Linked DNA regions of Lujinxingia vulgaris. Each later gene encodes a partner of the first gene's protein in a complex. Links are inferred from orthologs where the notes say so. Each region holds a gene or a part of one and is shown on either strand. Other genes may lie near its edges.

Region 1 (5,723 bases):
CAGGCCTGGCGAGCCGAGGTTAGAACACGAAAAAACGCGCAGCCGGAGCTCCGGCTGCGCGTTTTTTATTCGGAACACGTCAACGACGTACTCACCACCTCACTCTTTGCATCCTTCGGAGCGCAGCGGGATCTGGCGGATCGCGCGCACCGCGCGCACATCACCGGTGAGCGCCTGGGCGTGCGCCACAAGCTCATGGAGCTGCCCCGGGTCGAGCGGACGGTCGATGGCCGCAACCTCGTAGGCAAAACCGTAGTCGGGGAAGTCGCGGTGCGAGGAGCGCAGGTTGTTAAGCCCCGCCTCAAAGATCGCGTCGTCGACGGCCTTCTTGGTGCCACGCTGATCGCTGTGAATCACCGTGAGGATCGTGCACGCCCCGTCGGTCTCCACCCCGATGGTCTGGCCGGGGCTGAAGACGCAGTCGCGCACAAGCCCCTGCTCCAGAAAGAGCTGGGTGGTGTTGGCCACATGCTGGGCGATGCGCGGCTGAGCCTCCTCGGTCGCCGCCCCGATATGCGGGGTGGTGACCACGCTGGCAAACTCCGCGTAGGGGTTCGACCAGGGGTCATCGCTGCTGCCCGGCTCCTCGGGGAACACATCGACCGCCGCGCGGCGCACATGCCCCTCTTCGACCGCGCGCTTGAGATCCTCGGGGTTGTACAAAAAGCCGCGCGCCGCGTTGATGAAGATGCGCGGGCTCGAAGGCTCGCGGTCCGCCCCGAAGTTGGCCAGGTGCTCGTAGCTGATCATGTCGCGGTTGCTGCGCCCGCGATGATCTTCGGCGCCCACATGCACCGTGACCACATCGGCGACGCGGAAGGCCTCCGAGATCGTCGCACAGCTCGTCCACCCCAGCGCCATGCCCACCTCCCGGGCCAGCTCGCGGGTGTCGTAAAAGAAGATCCGCATGCCGAAGGCCTCGGCCACCTGGGCGACCTGCTTGCCGATGTTGCCAAGCCCGATGATCGCAAGGTTCTTACCCTTGAGCTCGTAGCGCTCCTTGCTGTTTTTGGTCCACAGGTGGCTGCGCCCGTCACGGTCCGCATCAAAGATGCGCCGCGCCAGACAGATCATCTCGCCAAGCACCATCTCGACCACCGAGCGCCCGTTGCTCACCGGATCGTTCATCACCAGCACGCCCTCGCGCGCGCAGGCCTCCCGGTCGACCGAGTCGTCGCCGATGCAGCAGAGCATCACCGCGGCCAGGTGTTTTGAGGCTTTGAGCACGCGCTCGTTGACCTCAAAGCGGCTTCGCTTAAAGAGCAGGTCGTGCTGCCCCTCCTCCAGGATGCGCACCACCTCGTCCTCATTGAGCGTGACGGACTCATCGAGGCGTTCCACCTCGATGCCCATCGCCGTCAGGTAACGATCCAGCGAGGGGTGGGGGTTTTCCAGAATCAGCGCTTTTTTGAAGTGGTCGCGCAACATACGCACATCGTGCTGCTCAGACATCTTGGACCTTCTCGGGATATGAACATCACCGGGGCGCCACGAAACACGCCCCCTGCACAGGTCAGGGGGCGCACCGGCGCACCGCTCAGGGTGCCAGGGGTTAAATCGCTCGCCAGGTCATGACGAGCCGATGCCCCATTAAAAGACAACATTCTCTACGTATTCCCCAAAGACTTCGCGCAGGGTATCGGCGACCTCACCGAGGGTCACCTTATGCACGACCGCCTCGACGATATGGGGCATCAGGTTGTCGCCGCTGCGCGCAGCTTTCGCCAGCGCGGCGCGACAACGCTCGACCTCCGAGGCCGCCCGCGACGCTTTGAGTTCGCGCAACCTTGCGACCTGCGCCCGCTCCACCTCCGGATCGATCTGGTGGATGGCCACCGCGGCCTCTTCTTCGGCCTTGTAGCGGTTGACGCCCACGATGACCTGCTCCCCACGCTCCTGAGCGAGCTGGGCCTGGTAGGCGGCCTCCTGAATCTCACTCTGGGGAAAGCCCGCCTCAATGGCCTGCACCGCCCCGCCGATCGCGTCGTAGCGCTCGATGTAGTCTCGCGCGCCCTCCTCAATCGCATCGGTCAGAGACTCCACCGCGTAACTTCCGGCCAGCGGATCGACAATGTCGGCCACGCCCGTCTCATGCGCGATGACCTGCTGGGTGCGCAGCGCCATCAGCGCCGACGCCTCGGTGGGAAGCCCCAGGGCCTCATCCCAGGAGTTGGTGTGCAAGGACTGCGTGCCGCCCATCACCGACGCCAGGGCCTGCATCGCCACGCGCACGATGTTGACCTGAGGTTGCTGTGCGGTCAGCGTCGAGCCGGCCGTCTGGCTGTGGAAGCGAAGTCGCATCGAGCTCTCTTTCTTCGCTCCGAAACGCTCCTTCATGATGCGCGCCCACAGGCGACGCGCAGCGCGGAACTTCGCGACTTCTTCAATGAAGTTGTTATGCACGTTGAAGAAGAAGGAGAGGCGCCCGGCGAACTCATCGACATCAAGCCCGGCGGCCTGGGCGGCCTCCACGTACGCGATGCCGTTGGCGAGCGTAAATCCGACCTCCTGCACCGCCGTGCTGCCCGCCTCGCGGATGTGGTAGCCGGAGATGCTCACCGTGTTCCATTTGGGCACCTCGGCCTGACAGAAGCCGAAGATGTCAGTGATGATGCGCATGCTCGGCCGCGGCGGGTAGATGTAGGTGCCGCGGGCGATGTACTCCTTGAGCACATCATTCTGGATCGTGCCGCGCAGCTTGCCGCGGTCAATGCCGCGCTTGTCGGCCACCGCCACATAGAGCGCGAGCAGGGTCGAGGCGGTGGCGTTGATCGTCATCGAGGTGGAAATCTTATCGAGGGGCAGCTGGTCGAGCAGCACCTCCATATCGGCGATGGAGTCGATCGCCACGCCCACCTTCCCGACCTCACCGCGCGCCCGGGGGCTGTCGGAGTCGTAGCCCATCTGCGTGGGCAGATCGAAGGCCACGGAGAGGCCCGTGGTCCCCTGGGAGAGCAGGTAGCGGTAGCGCTCGTTGGACTGCGCCGCGTCGCCAAAGCCGGCGTACTGACGCATCGTCCAGAGCCGGCCGCGGTACATCGTCGGCTGCACCCCGCGGGTGAAGGGGTAACTTCCCGGAAAACCCAGGTCGTTGAAGAAGTCCTGGCCGCGCTGGTGCTCCGGCCCGTAGACGGCCTCAACCTCCTCGCCATCGCTGCGCACAAAGCGCTCGCGGCGCTCGCCAAAGCGCTCCAGCAGAGGGTTTAAGACCTCTTTGCGCCAGCGGGTATCGGCCTCTTGCAGCGCCTCCCAGAACTCTTTTTCGCGTGACTCCTCGCTCATGCTCGCTCCCGCGGCGCGCTCAAAACGCGCGCCCCTTAACTCTCATTGCACATCATCAATGCGCACCAGCACGTCGCCGATCTCGACGGCCTGCCCGGCGCTCACAGCGACCTCGGTGACCACACCGGGGCGGTGGGCTTTCAGATCGTTCTCCATCTTCATCGCCTCAACGATGACCACCGTCTCGCCAGGTGCAACCTCCTGACCCACCTCAACGGAAATAGCGACGACCTTGCCGGCCATCGGGCTCTTGAGCTCGGGGCTGTCGGAGCCGCGCGCGCCCACGCCGGCGGCTTTCATGCGCTTCTGACGCTCGTTGAGCACCTCCACGGCATGGGTCTCCCCATCGATCTGCACCTCGTAGACCGTATCGTCGCGAAGCACATCGGCCTCAATGACCCGATCCCCGGTCAGAAGGCTCAGCCCGGCGGCGTCAGCCTCAAAGGCGCTGACTTCAAAAGACTCACCCTCTGGCGAGGTGACGCGGTAGATGTCCGCCTGGAGGGTCTCGACCTGCCAGGCGCGCTCATCGTCGCCCTGGCCCACAAAATACTGAACTCGCTCGCTCATGCTCTCATCCTCAATCGTTCGCTAAGATGTCGTGGCGGGGTGTGGCGCCTTAAGGGGTTCAGCGCCCCAGCGCGCGCATCCGACCGAGCTCCTTCCAGCGGCTGCCGGGCCCGCTTTTGGCGGCGCCTGCGCCACCCTGCACGCCGGCGCCCTGGCTCAAGGCCTCGTCGCGGCGATGCGCACTGAGCACGGCCACAAGCTCCGCGTCGAGCACATAGCGCGGCTCCGGTTTGGAGCGCTCTTTGAGCCAGCGCGGCACAAAGTCAGTGGTGTACTCCCCGCTCACAAAGTCGGGGTGGTCGAGCACTTCGCGGTGAAACGCGATGTTGGTGGCGATGCCGCCGACCACATACTCGGAGAGCGCCCGGCGCATGCGCTCGATGGCGTGCTGGCGATCTTCGCCCCAGGTGATGAGCTTGGCGATCATCGGGTCGTAATGCACCGTGACCTCCCCGCCCTCATACACCCCGCCGTCTTCGCGCACACCCGGGCCAGACGGCGTCTTGAGCACGTGCAGCGGACCCGGCGAAGGCATGAAGTTGTTTTCGGGATCTTCGGCGTAGATGCGGCACTCCACCGCCGCGCCCCGGCGAGTGACCTGGCTCTGGTCGAAGTCGAGCGGGTGGCCCGCGGCGATATGCACCTGCCAGCGCACCAGGTCCAGCCCGGTGATCATCTCGGTGATGGGGTGCTCGACCTGCAGACGGGTGTTCATCTCCAGGAAGTAGAAGTCGCCGTTGGCGTCGAGCAGAAACTCCACGGTGCCCGCGCCGATATAATCGACGGCGCGCGCCGCATCACAGGCCACCTGGCCCATGCGCTGGCGCGTCTCTTCTTTGAGCACCGGACAGGGCGTCTCTTCGATGATCTTCTGGTGGCGACGCTGCACCGAGCAGTCGCGCTCAAAAAGGTGCACGACGTTGCCGTGACCGTCGGCCAAGACCTGAATCTCAACGTGGCGCGGGTTGAGCACGTACTTCTCAACGTACACATCACCATTTCCAAAGGCGCTCAACGCTTCGCGCCTCGCCCCTTCAAAAGACTGCACAAACTCGGCCGGATCATCGACCCGGCGCATGCCCTTGCCGCCGCCACCGGCCGACGCCTTGACCAGCACCGGAAAGCCCATCTTCTCGGCAATCGCCAGCGCTTCGGCCGCATCTTCGACGGCGTCTTTGGTGCCCGGCACAAGCGGCACCCCGGCCTTCTCCATCAGCTGGCGGGCCCGGGTCTTCTCGCCCATCGCCTCAATGGCGTAGGGTTTGGGGCCGATGAAGGCGATACCGGCTGCCTCACAGGCGCGCGCGAAGTCGGCGTTTTCACTCAAGAAACCGTAGCCGGGGTGAATGGCCTCAGCGCCGCTCTGTCTGGCGACGTCCAGGATCACCTCGGCGCGCAGGTAACTCTCGGCGCTGGGAGCCGGTCCCACACAATAGGCCTCATCGGCCATGCGCACGTGCAGCGCCTTGCGGTCGGCCTCGGAGTATACGGCCACGGTCGCGATCCCCATCTCGCGCAGGCTGCGCATCACTCGAACCGCGATCTCGCCACGGTTGGCGATCAACACCTTCTTAAACATCGCTCCTCCTGGGACTCAAACCAACTGCTTTGAACCGAGCTTATAGGCGCGGCGACGTTATCAAAGCGATCATGCGTGGTCTAGCGGCCTGAAGCGCTGCGCTTCGGGCAAAAAAAAGAGGCCCGCTTCGCGGACCTCTTCCTGTCAAAATCTCTTATAATTTCAAGACCTTATCACTCATCACCCTCATCCAGATCGCCTGCGGCGACCGGACCGTTGGGGGCCAGCGCTTCGTGGAGGTCACGCTCCATCATGGCCAGCTTGAGGCGAGTCTCTTCGTCGGCGCCCAGGG
Region 2 (5,720 bases), on another replicon or contig:
CGACGACGCCCTGGCCTACGGCCTCGCGCTTGATGTGCTCCCGCTGGAGGGCTTCCTCGACGCGATCATTGAGATTGCGCGCACCATCGCCTCACGCGGCCCGCTGGCCATTCGTGCCGCCAAACAAGCGATGGTTCAGGGCCGCGATCTTCCGATCGACCAGGCCAACCAGAAAGAAGTCGAAGCCTTCTCCGGACTGTGGAACACCCACGACCGCGCCGAAGGCATGGCGGCATTTCTCGAAAAGCGCACCCCCACCTACGAGGGGCGCTAACGCGCCGGAATCTGCATGAACCTGCAACTTACCCCGACCCAACGTGACGTGCAGGCCCGCGCCCGCGAGCTCTGCGGCGAACACATCGCCCCGCGCGCCCTCCTCCGCGACGCCAGCGCCGAGTTCCCGCTCGACGATCTTCGCCGCCTGGCCGACGCCGGGCTGATGGGCGTCAACATCGCCGCTGAGCTGGGCGGGCTTGAGGCCGGCGTCGTCGCCTACAGCCTGGCCGTGCAGGCCGTGGCCAAAGCCGACCCGGCCGTCGCCGTCACCATGGCAGTTAACAATATGGTCGGTGAGGTTCTGGCCTACTTCGGTACCGACGCGCAGAAGCAGGAGCTGGTGCCGAAGATGACCTCCGGTGAGTTCTCCAGCGGGTCGTTTTGCCTCAGTGAGCCCGGCAGCGGCTCGGATGCCGCCGGCATGCTCACCCGCGCCACCCGCACCTCCGAGGGGTGGCGCATCAACGGCACCAAGGCCTGGATCACCTCCGGCGCCTACGCCGGCGTCTTCCTCGTCTGGGCCCAGACCAGCGTCGATGGCGAAGATCCGGGCATCTCCCTCTTCATCGTCGACCCGACGCTCGAAGGCATCTCGGTGGGGCCGCCCGAAGAGAAGATGGGCCAGCACGCCTCCAACACCGTCTCCCTTGCCTTTGACGACGTACTCATCCCAGCCGATGCGGTGCTCGGTGAGCTCGGCAAAGGCTTTCGCATCGCGATGATGGCGCTTGATGGTGGCCGTATCGGCATCGCCAGCCAGTCCATCGGCATCGCCGACGCCGCGCTGGAGCTCGCCACAGAAGCCGGCGTGGGCAAGCACCCGCAAAGCGCCGACGCCTTCGAGATGATGCACGCCCGCGTGGAAGCTGCCCGACAGCTCACCCTGCGCGCGGCCTGGCTCAAAGAGAGCGGATCGAGCAACTTCTCGCGCGAGGCCAGCATGGCCAAGCTCATGGCCTCGGAGGTCGCCAACGAGGTCGCGCGTCAGTGCCTGGCGCTGGTCGGTCCGGCGGCCGCCGCCTACGACCACCCGCTGGCCAAACTCGTACGCGACGCGCGCGTCACCCGCATCTACGAGGGAACCAGCGAGATCCAGCGCGTTGTCATCGCCCGTGATTTGATCCGAAACGGCGCGGCCTGAGCGCCCCGCTTTACCCCTTAAAGGTGTTGTCTTATGTCCGACGCCAACGCTCCTCATCCCACAACCTACCGCGTGCTCATCGGCAAGCCCGGCCTCGACGGCCACGATCGCGGCGCCAAAGTCATCGCCCGCGCGCTGCGCGATGCGGGCTTCGAGGTCATCTACAGTGGTCTTCATCAGACCCCGGAGATGCTCGTGCGCACCGCCATCCAGGAAGACGTCGACTGCGTGGGGCTCTCCATCCTCTCCGGCGCGCATAACACGCTGATGCCCGAGGTCGTGCGCCTGCTCAACGAGCAAGGCGCCGGCGACATCTTCGTCTTCGGCGGCGGCATCATCCCCGAGCCGGACATCGCCGAGCTCAAAGCCGCCGGCGTGCGCGCGATCTTCACCCCGGGCACGCCTACCACCGAAGTCATCGCGTTTGTGCGCCAGGAATGTGAGCGCAAAAACGCCTGAGCCGCCCCGGCCTCCTCTGCAGTCGAGTCGTTATGAACTTCCAGATCACCGAAGATCAGCAGATCCTGCGCCAGACGGTGCGCCGCTTCGCCGACGAGAGCCTCAGCTCCGACGCCGCGCTCCGAGACCACTCCCCGCAGAGCGCCTGGCCCACAACGCTGGCCGACCTCGGATTGTGGAGCCTGGCGGTGCCCGAGGCCCAGGGCGGCGCAGGCTTCGATCTGCTCACCGGCGCGCTGGCCATCGAGGAGCTCGCCGCGCGCGACGCGTCGGTGGCCTGCGCCGTGGCGCTGACCAACGCGGTGGTGGTCCCGGCGCTGGCCGCAGGCCAGCACCCGTTGCGTGACGCCATCGCCGCCGGAAGCTCGCTGGCCGGCGCAGGTTGGCAGGCGACGAGCGCCGGAGGCGTGCCCGAAACGATCAACATGGCGCCGGCCGGCGCCACCCACCAGGTCAGCCATGAGCTCGATGGTGGGAGCGCCCGCTGGGTTCTCTCGGAGCTGGGGGGGGAGAGCCGCTCCCCCTCGACCGGCCTGCGAGCCTTATCGCAAGCGCCCCTGAGCACATCGGGCGAAAACGATCTTCTCGTGGAGGACCCCGCCCTCGACCGCGAGGCCTACATCCGCACCGGCGCCCTGCTCGCAGCTGTCGGCGTCGGTATCGCCGCCGGCGCGCTTCGCCTGGGGTTGGCCTACGCCGATGAACGCCACCAGTTCAAACGCCCCCTCCACGGCTTTCAGGCCATCCAGTTTAAGCTCGCGACGATGGCCACCGAGGTCGAAGCCGCCCGCCAGCTCACCCACCGCGCCTGCCTGACCGCCTCGCCACGCGACAGCCGCCTGGCGCTGCGCCTGGCAAAAGAATGCGCCTTTAAGGTCGCCGACGAAGCTCTGCAAATCCACGGCGGCTACGGCTACACCCGCGAATACCCCGTGGAGCGCCACTTCCGCGACGCGGTCCAGCTCTCCACCCTCGACCTCTGGGAGCTGCGCTGATGACATCCGCCGACCTCGCCACGCGCATCCTCAACCGTGAGCCGCGCGCTGCCGCACGCCTGATGCGCCTTGTGGACGACGGTGCCCCGGCCGCCCGCGAGGTCCTGGCGCGCCTCTCCCCGCATACCGGCAACGCCTACATCCTGGGCGTCACAGGCAACCCGGGCTCGGGAAAATCGACGCTGGTCAACCGCCTCATTGCCCGCCTTCGCGCCCTCGACCAGACCGTAGGCTGCGTGGCCATCGATCCCACAAGCCCCTTCTCCGGAGGAGCCATCCTGGGCGACCGCGTGCGCATGCAAGAGCACGCGATGGACCCGGGCGTCTTCATCCGCTCGGTGGCCACCCGCGGCAACCTCGGGGGCATCTCCCGCTCCACGCCGGCGATGGTCCAGGTGCTCGACGCGATGGGTTTCGACTGGATCATCGTCGAGACCGTCGGCGTCGGTCAGGACGAGGTCGATATCGTGCGCCTGGCCGACACCAGCGTGGTGGTCCTTGTCCCCGGCCTCGGCGACGACGTGCAGGCCGATAAGGCGGGCCTGATGGAGATCGCCGACATCTTCGCCCTCAACAAAAGCGACGTCGCCGGGCACGCCCGACTTCAGCGCGAGATCCGCGCTATGCTCGCCCTGCACCGCCAGGCGCGCAGCGACGCCGAGAGCTGGTTCCCGCAGATCTGCCCCACCCGGGCAAGCGAGGGCGAAGGCGTGGAGACTCTCGTCGAGACCATCTTCGAGCACCGCGAGTGGCTGGAGGAGTCCGCGCCGCTGGAGCTGCGCCGACGCGAGCGCGCCGAACACCTCATCGCCCTCATTGCGCGCACCGAGCTTCACGCACGCCTTCAACACGCCGCGCAGACCGACCTCATCAAAGAGCTCGCCACACGCCTCGTCGACGGGCAGACCAACCCCTACGCCGCTGCCGACCAGGTACTTGAGGCCATCCTCAAAGCGTCCTCCTGAAACGCCATGAGCCCCGGAGAAAACCTCCGGGGCTCATGGTTTTTTTACGCTTACGAAGCGGCGTTTTACAACGCGGAAGGCATCGTCGAGACCGACGCAGCGCGCACCATCGCCTCGGTGCCCAGCGCCCCTTCATCCAACGACGGGCTGATGTCGATCACCTCACCGGGACGCCCCTGCGAGCCGATGGTCTCCACCGCGCTCACGATCGGGTCGAGCGCCCCGATAGCCCACTGGTTCAAGTCAAAGTTGAACACCAGGGTCTGCTCTCCGGGGCTCAGCTCCACATTGGAGAGCGCAAAAAAGATGGCCCGCTGACTCTCGTAATGAAAGGGCGTCCAGCTCTCATCGATCGTCCAGGCGCGCGTGCGCTCAAAGGGAAGCGGCAGAGGGTTGCCATCCTCGTCTTCGCCGCCGACCTTCCCCATCGCGCTATCGCCGTAACGCACAAGGCCGTTGAGCTCCAGGCTTCCCACCGGGAGGTCCAGGCCCTCCTCCTCGTTGAGCACATCGCGCTCCTCCGGACTCAGCGGCTCCAGTCGCACGCTGACCAGATAACGGCCGGTTTGAGGAAACTCCACCGCGTGCCCCCGAATCGCAGTCTCCCCTTCGGAAAGATCAAAACTCAGACCAAAGGGTTGCGTCGTAGAGTACGCGACCTCCGAGCCTATGACCGGCTGCAGGCGAATCTCGGTGATCGTCAGTCCAACCTCCTCCAGGATCAGCTCTTCGGGGAGCTCCCCGATCCCGCTGAGCCGAAACTCGGGGGTCACCACCGCCGCCTGACTTCGCGCATCAACCGGCGAATGTTCTCCTTGAGCGTCAGGCGCCGCCTCTCCGCAGGCTATGACGCCACTCAACATCAGCATTGCCAGAAGTCGTCTTTTCATAGCCTCACCCTACCAGCTCTTCTTTAAGCGCCGTCAGCTCCGGCGACGCATTAATGATCTGACTCAAACGCGGGCGTTTCAGCTGAAGAATCTCTGCAGCCCGGGTGATGTTGCCCCCGGTCTCCTCCAACGCTCGCTTGATGCACTCGTGTTCCAGTCGTTTCTTGAGGCGGCTCAACGAGAGACCGTCGGCGACGATCTGCTCAATCAGCGCCTCCTCCGGATCGACAAAGGCCTCGGGGCTGAGCACCTCCCCACCGGCCTGCGGCACACCACCGACCGGCTCCGCTGGCCGTGACGCAATCGAAATCTCGGGCAGCGTCTCATCGACCTCGGCGCTCGCAAAAAAGTCGCCAAACTCATCGAGGTGACGCATCTCCACGCGCTCGCCCTCCACAAAGAGAAGCACGCTTCGCACGAAGTTCTCCAACTCGCGAATATTACCCCGCCAGCGGTAGCGCGCCAGAAACTGCACAACCTCGGGAGCAAACGCGGGCGCCCGACCATCCTTGCTGAACTTCGTCGCGAAATGGTCGAGTAGTAGCGGGATATCCTCGCGCCGCTCACGCAACGCCGGAAGCTCGATCACAAAGCCTTTCAGCCGGTAATAAAGATCAAGGCGGAAGAGTCCCCGCTCCACAAGCTCTTCCAGGTCGCGGTTGGTCGCGGCGACGACGCGCACATCGACACTGAGCGTCTCGGTGCCGCCCACGCGCTCAAACGTGCCCTCCTGAAGAACCCGCAAGAGCGCCACCTGCGTCTTCGCCGAGATATCACCGATCTCATCGAGAAAAAGCGTCCCGCCGTCGGCGACCTCAAAGAGGCCCTCCTTCTGGCGCATCGCTCCGGTGAACGCGCCTTTCTCATGACCGAAGAGCTCGCTGAGCAAGAGCTCCTCCACAAACGCCGCGCAGTTCACCTTCACAAAGGGTTGAGACGCGCGCGGGCTCTGGCGATGAATCGCCGCCGCCGCGAGCTCTTTACCGGTTCCCGA

The links.
Region 2: the proteins of FRC98_RS14995 (region 1) and meaB are in contact, whole or in part, in a crystal structure (PDB 8DPB), measured with the Methylorubrum extorquens proteins. The link is inferred for Lujinxingia vulgaris from one-to-one orthologs. Residues at the interface, in SOR27001.1 of Methylorubrum extorquens: Glu577, Glu578, Asn579, Asp580, Gly581, Arg582, Arg583, Arg585, His596, Ala604, Ser605, Ala608, Asp609, Gly611, Phe612, Asp613, Val614, Asp615, Ile616, Gly617, Pro618, Leu619, Glu625, Arg628, Gln629, Val631, Glu632, Asn633, Asp634, Glu661; in SOR26638.1 of Methylorubrum extorquens: Arg20, Ala21, Ala24, Arg25, Thr28, Ser32, Arg33, Arg34, His37, Thr98, Gly99, Gly100, Ser101, Ile102, Leu103, Lys106, Thr107, Ala110, Ala113, Ile114, Asp115, Arg116, Ala118, Phe119, Ile120, Arg121, Pro122, Pro124.

What each region holds. Positions count from the first base shown.
Region 1 is NZ_VOSM01000007.1:259,352-265,074, reverse strand. What follows is about bases 937-3,929. They hold FRC98_RS14995 (acyl-CoA mutase large subunit family protein), read right to left. Parts: upstream 3,283-3,929; coding sequence 1,591-3,282; downstream 937-1,590. Other genes in these bases: accC (acetyl-CoA carboxylase biotin carboxylase subunit), read right to left, coding at 3,911-3,929; FRC98_RS14990 (acyl-CoA carboxylase biotin carboxyl carrier protein subunit), read right to left, coding at 3,325-3,852; FRC98_RS15000 (NAD(P)-dependent oxidoreductase), read right to left, coding at 937-1,452. Outside these bases: more of FRC98_RS15000, read right to left, coding at 100-936; more of accC, read right to left, coding at 3,930-5,431; FRC98_RS14980 (hypothetical protein), read right to left, coding at 5,605-5,723. UniProt on the Escherichia coli protein: Catalyzes the interconversion of succinyl-CoA and methylmalonyl-CoA. Could be part of a pathway that converts succinate to propionate.
Region 2 is NZ_VOSM01000003.1:188,066-193,785, reverse strand. Bases 1,864-4,853 are described here. They hold meaB (methylmalonyl Co-A mutase-associated GTPase MeaB), read left to right. Parts: upstream 1,864-2,870; coding sequence 2,871-3,836; downstream 3,837-4,853. Other genes in these bases: FRC98_RS07790 (sigma 54-interacting transcriptional regulator), read right to left, coding at 4,731-4,853; FRC98_RS07795 (hypothetical protein), read right to left, coding at 3,902-4,726; FRC98_RS07805 (acyl-CoA dehydrogenase family protein), read left to right, coding at 1,909-2,871; FRC98_RS07810 (cobalamin B12-binding domain-containing protein), read left to right, coding at 1,864-1,876. In the rest of the region: FRC98_RS07820 (enoyl-CoA hydratase/isomerase family protein), read left to right, coding at 1-274; FRC98_RS07815 (acyl-CoA dehydrogenase family protein), read left to right, coding at 290-1,417; more of FRC98_RS07810, read left to right, coding at 1,451-1,863; more of FRC98_RS07790, read right to left, coding at 4,854-5,720. UniProt on the Escherichia coli protein: Binds and hydrolyzes GTP. Likely functions as a G-protein chaperone that assists AdoCbl cofactor delivery to the methylmalonyl-CoA mutase (MCM) ScpA and reactivation of the enzyme during catalysis.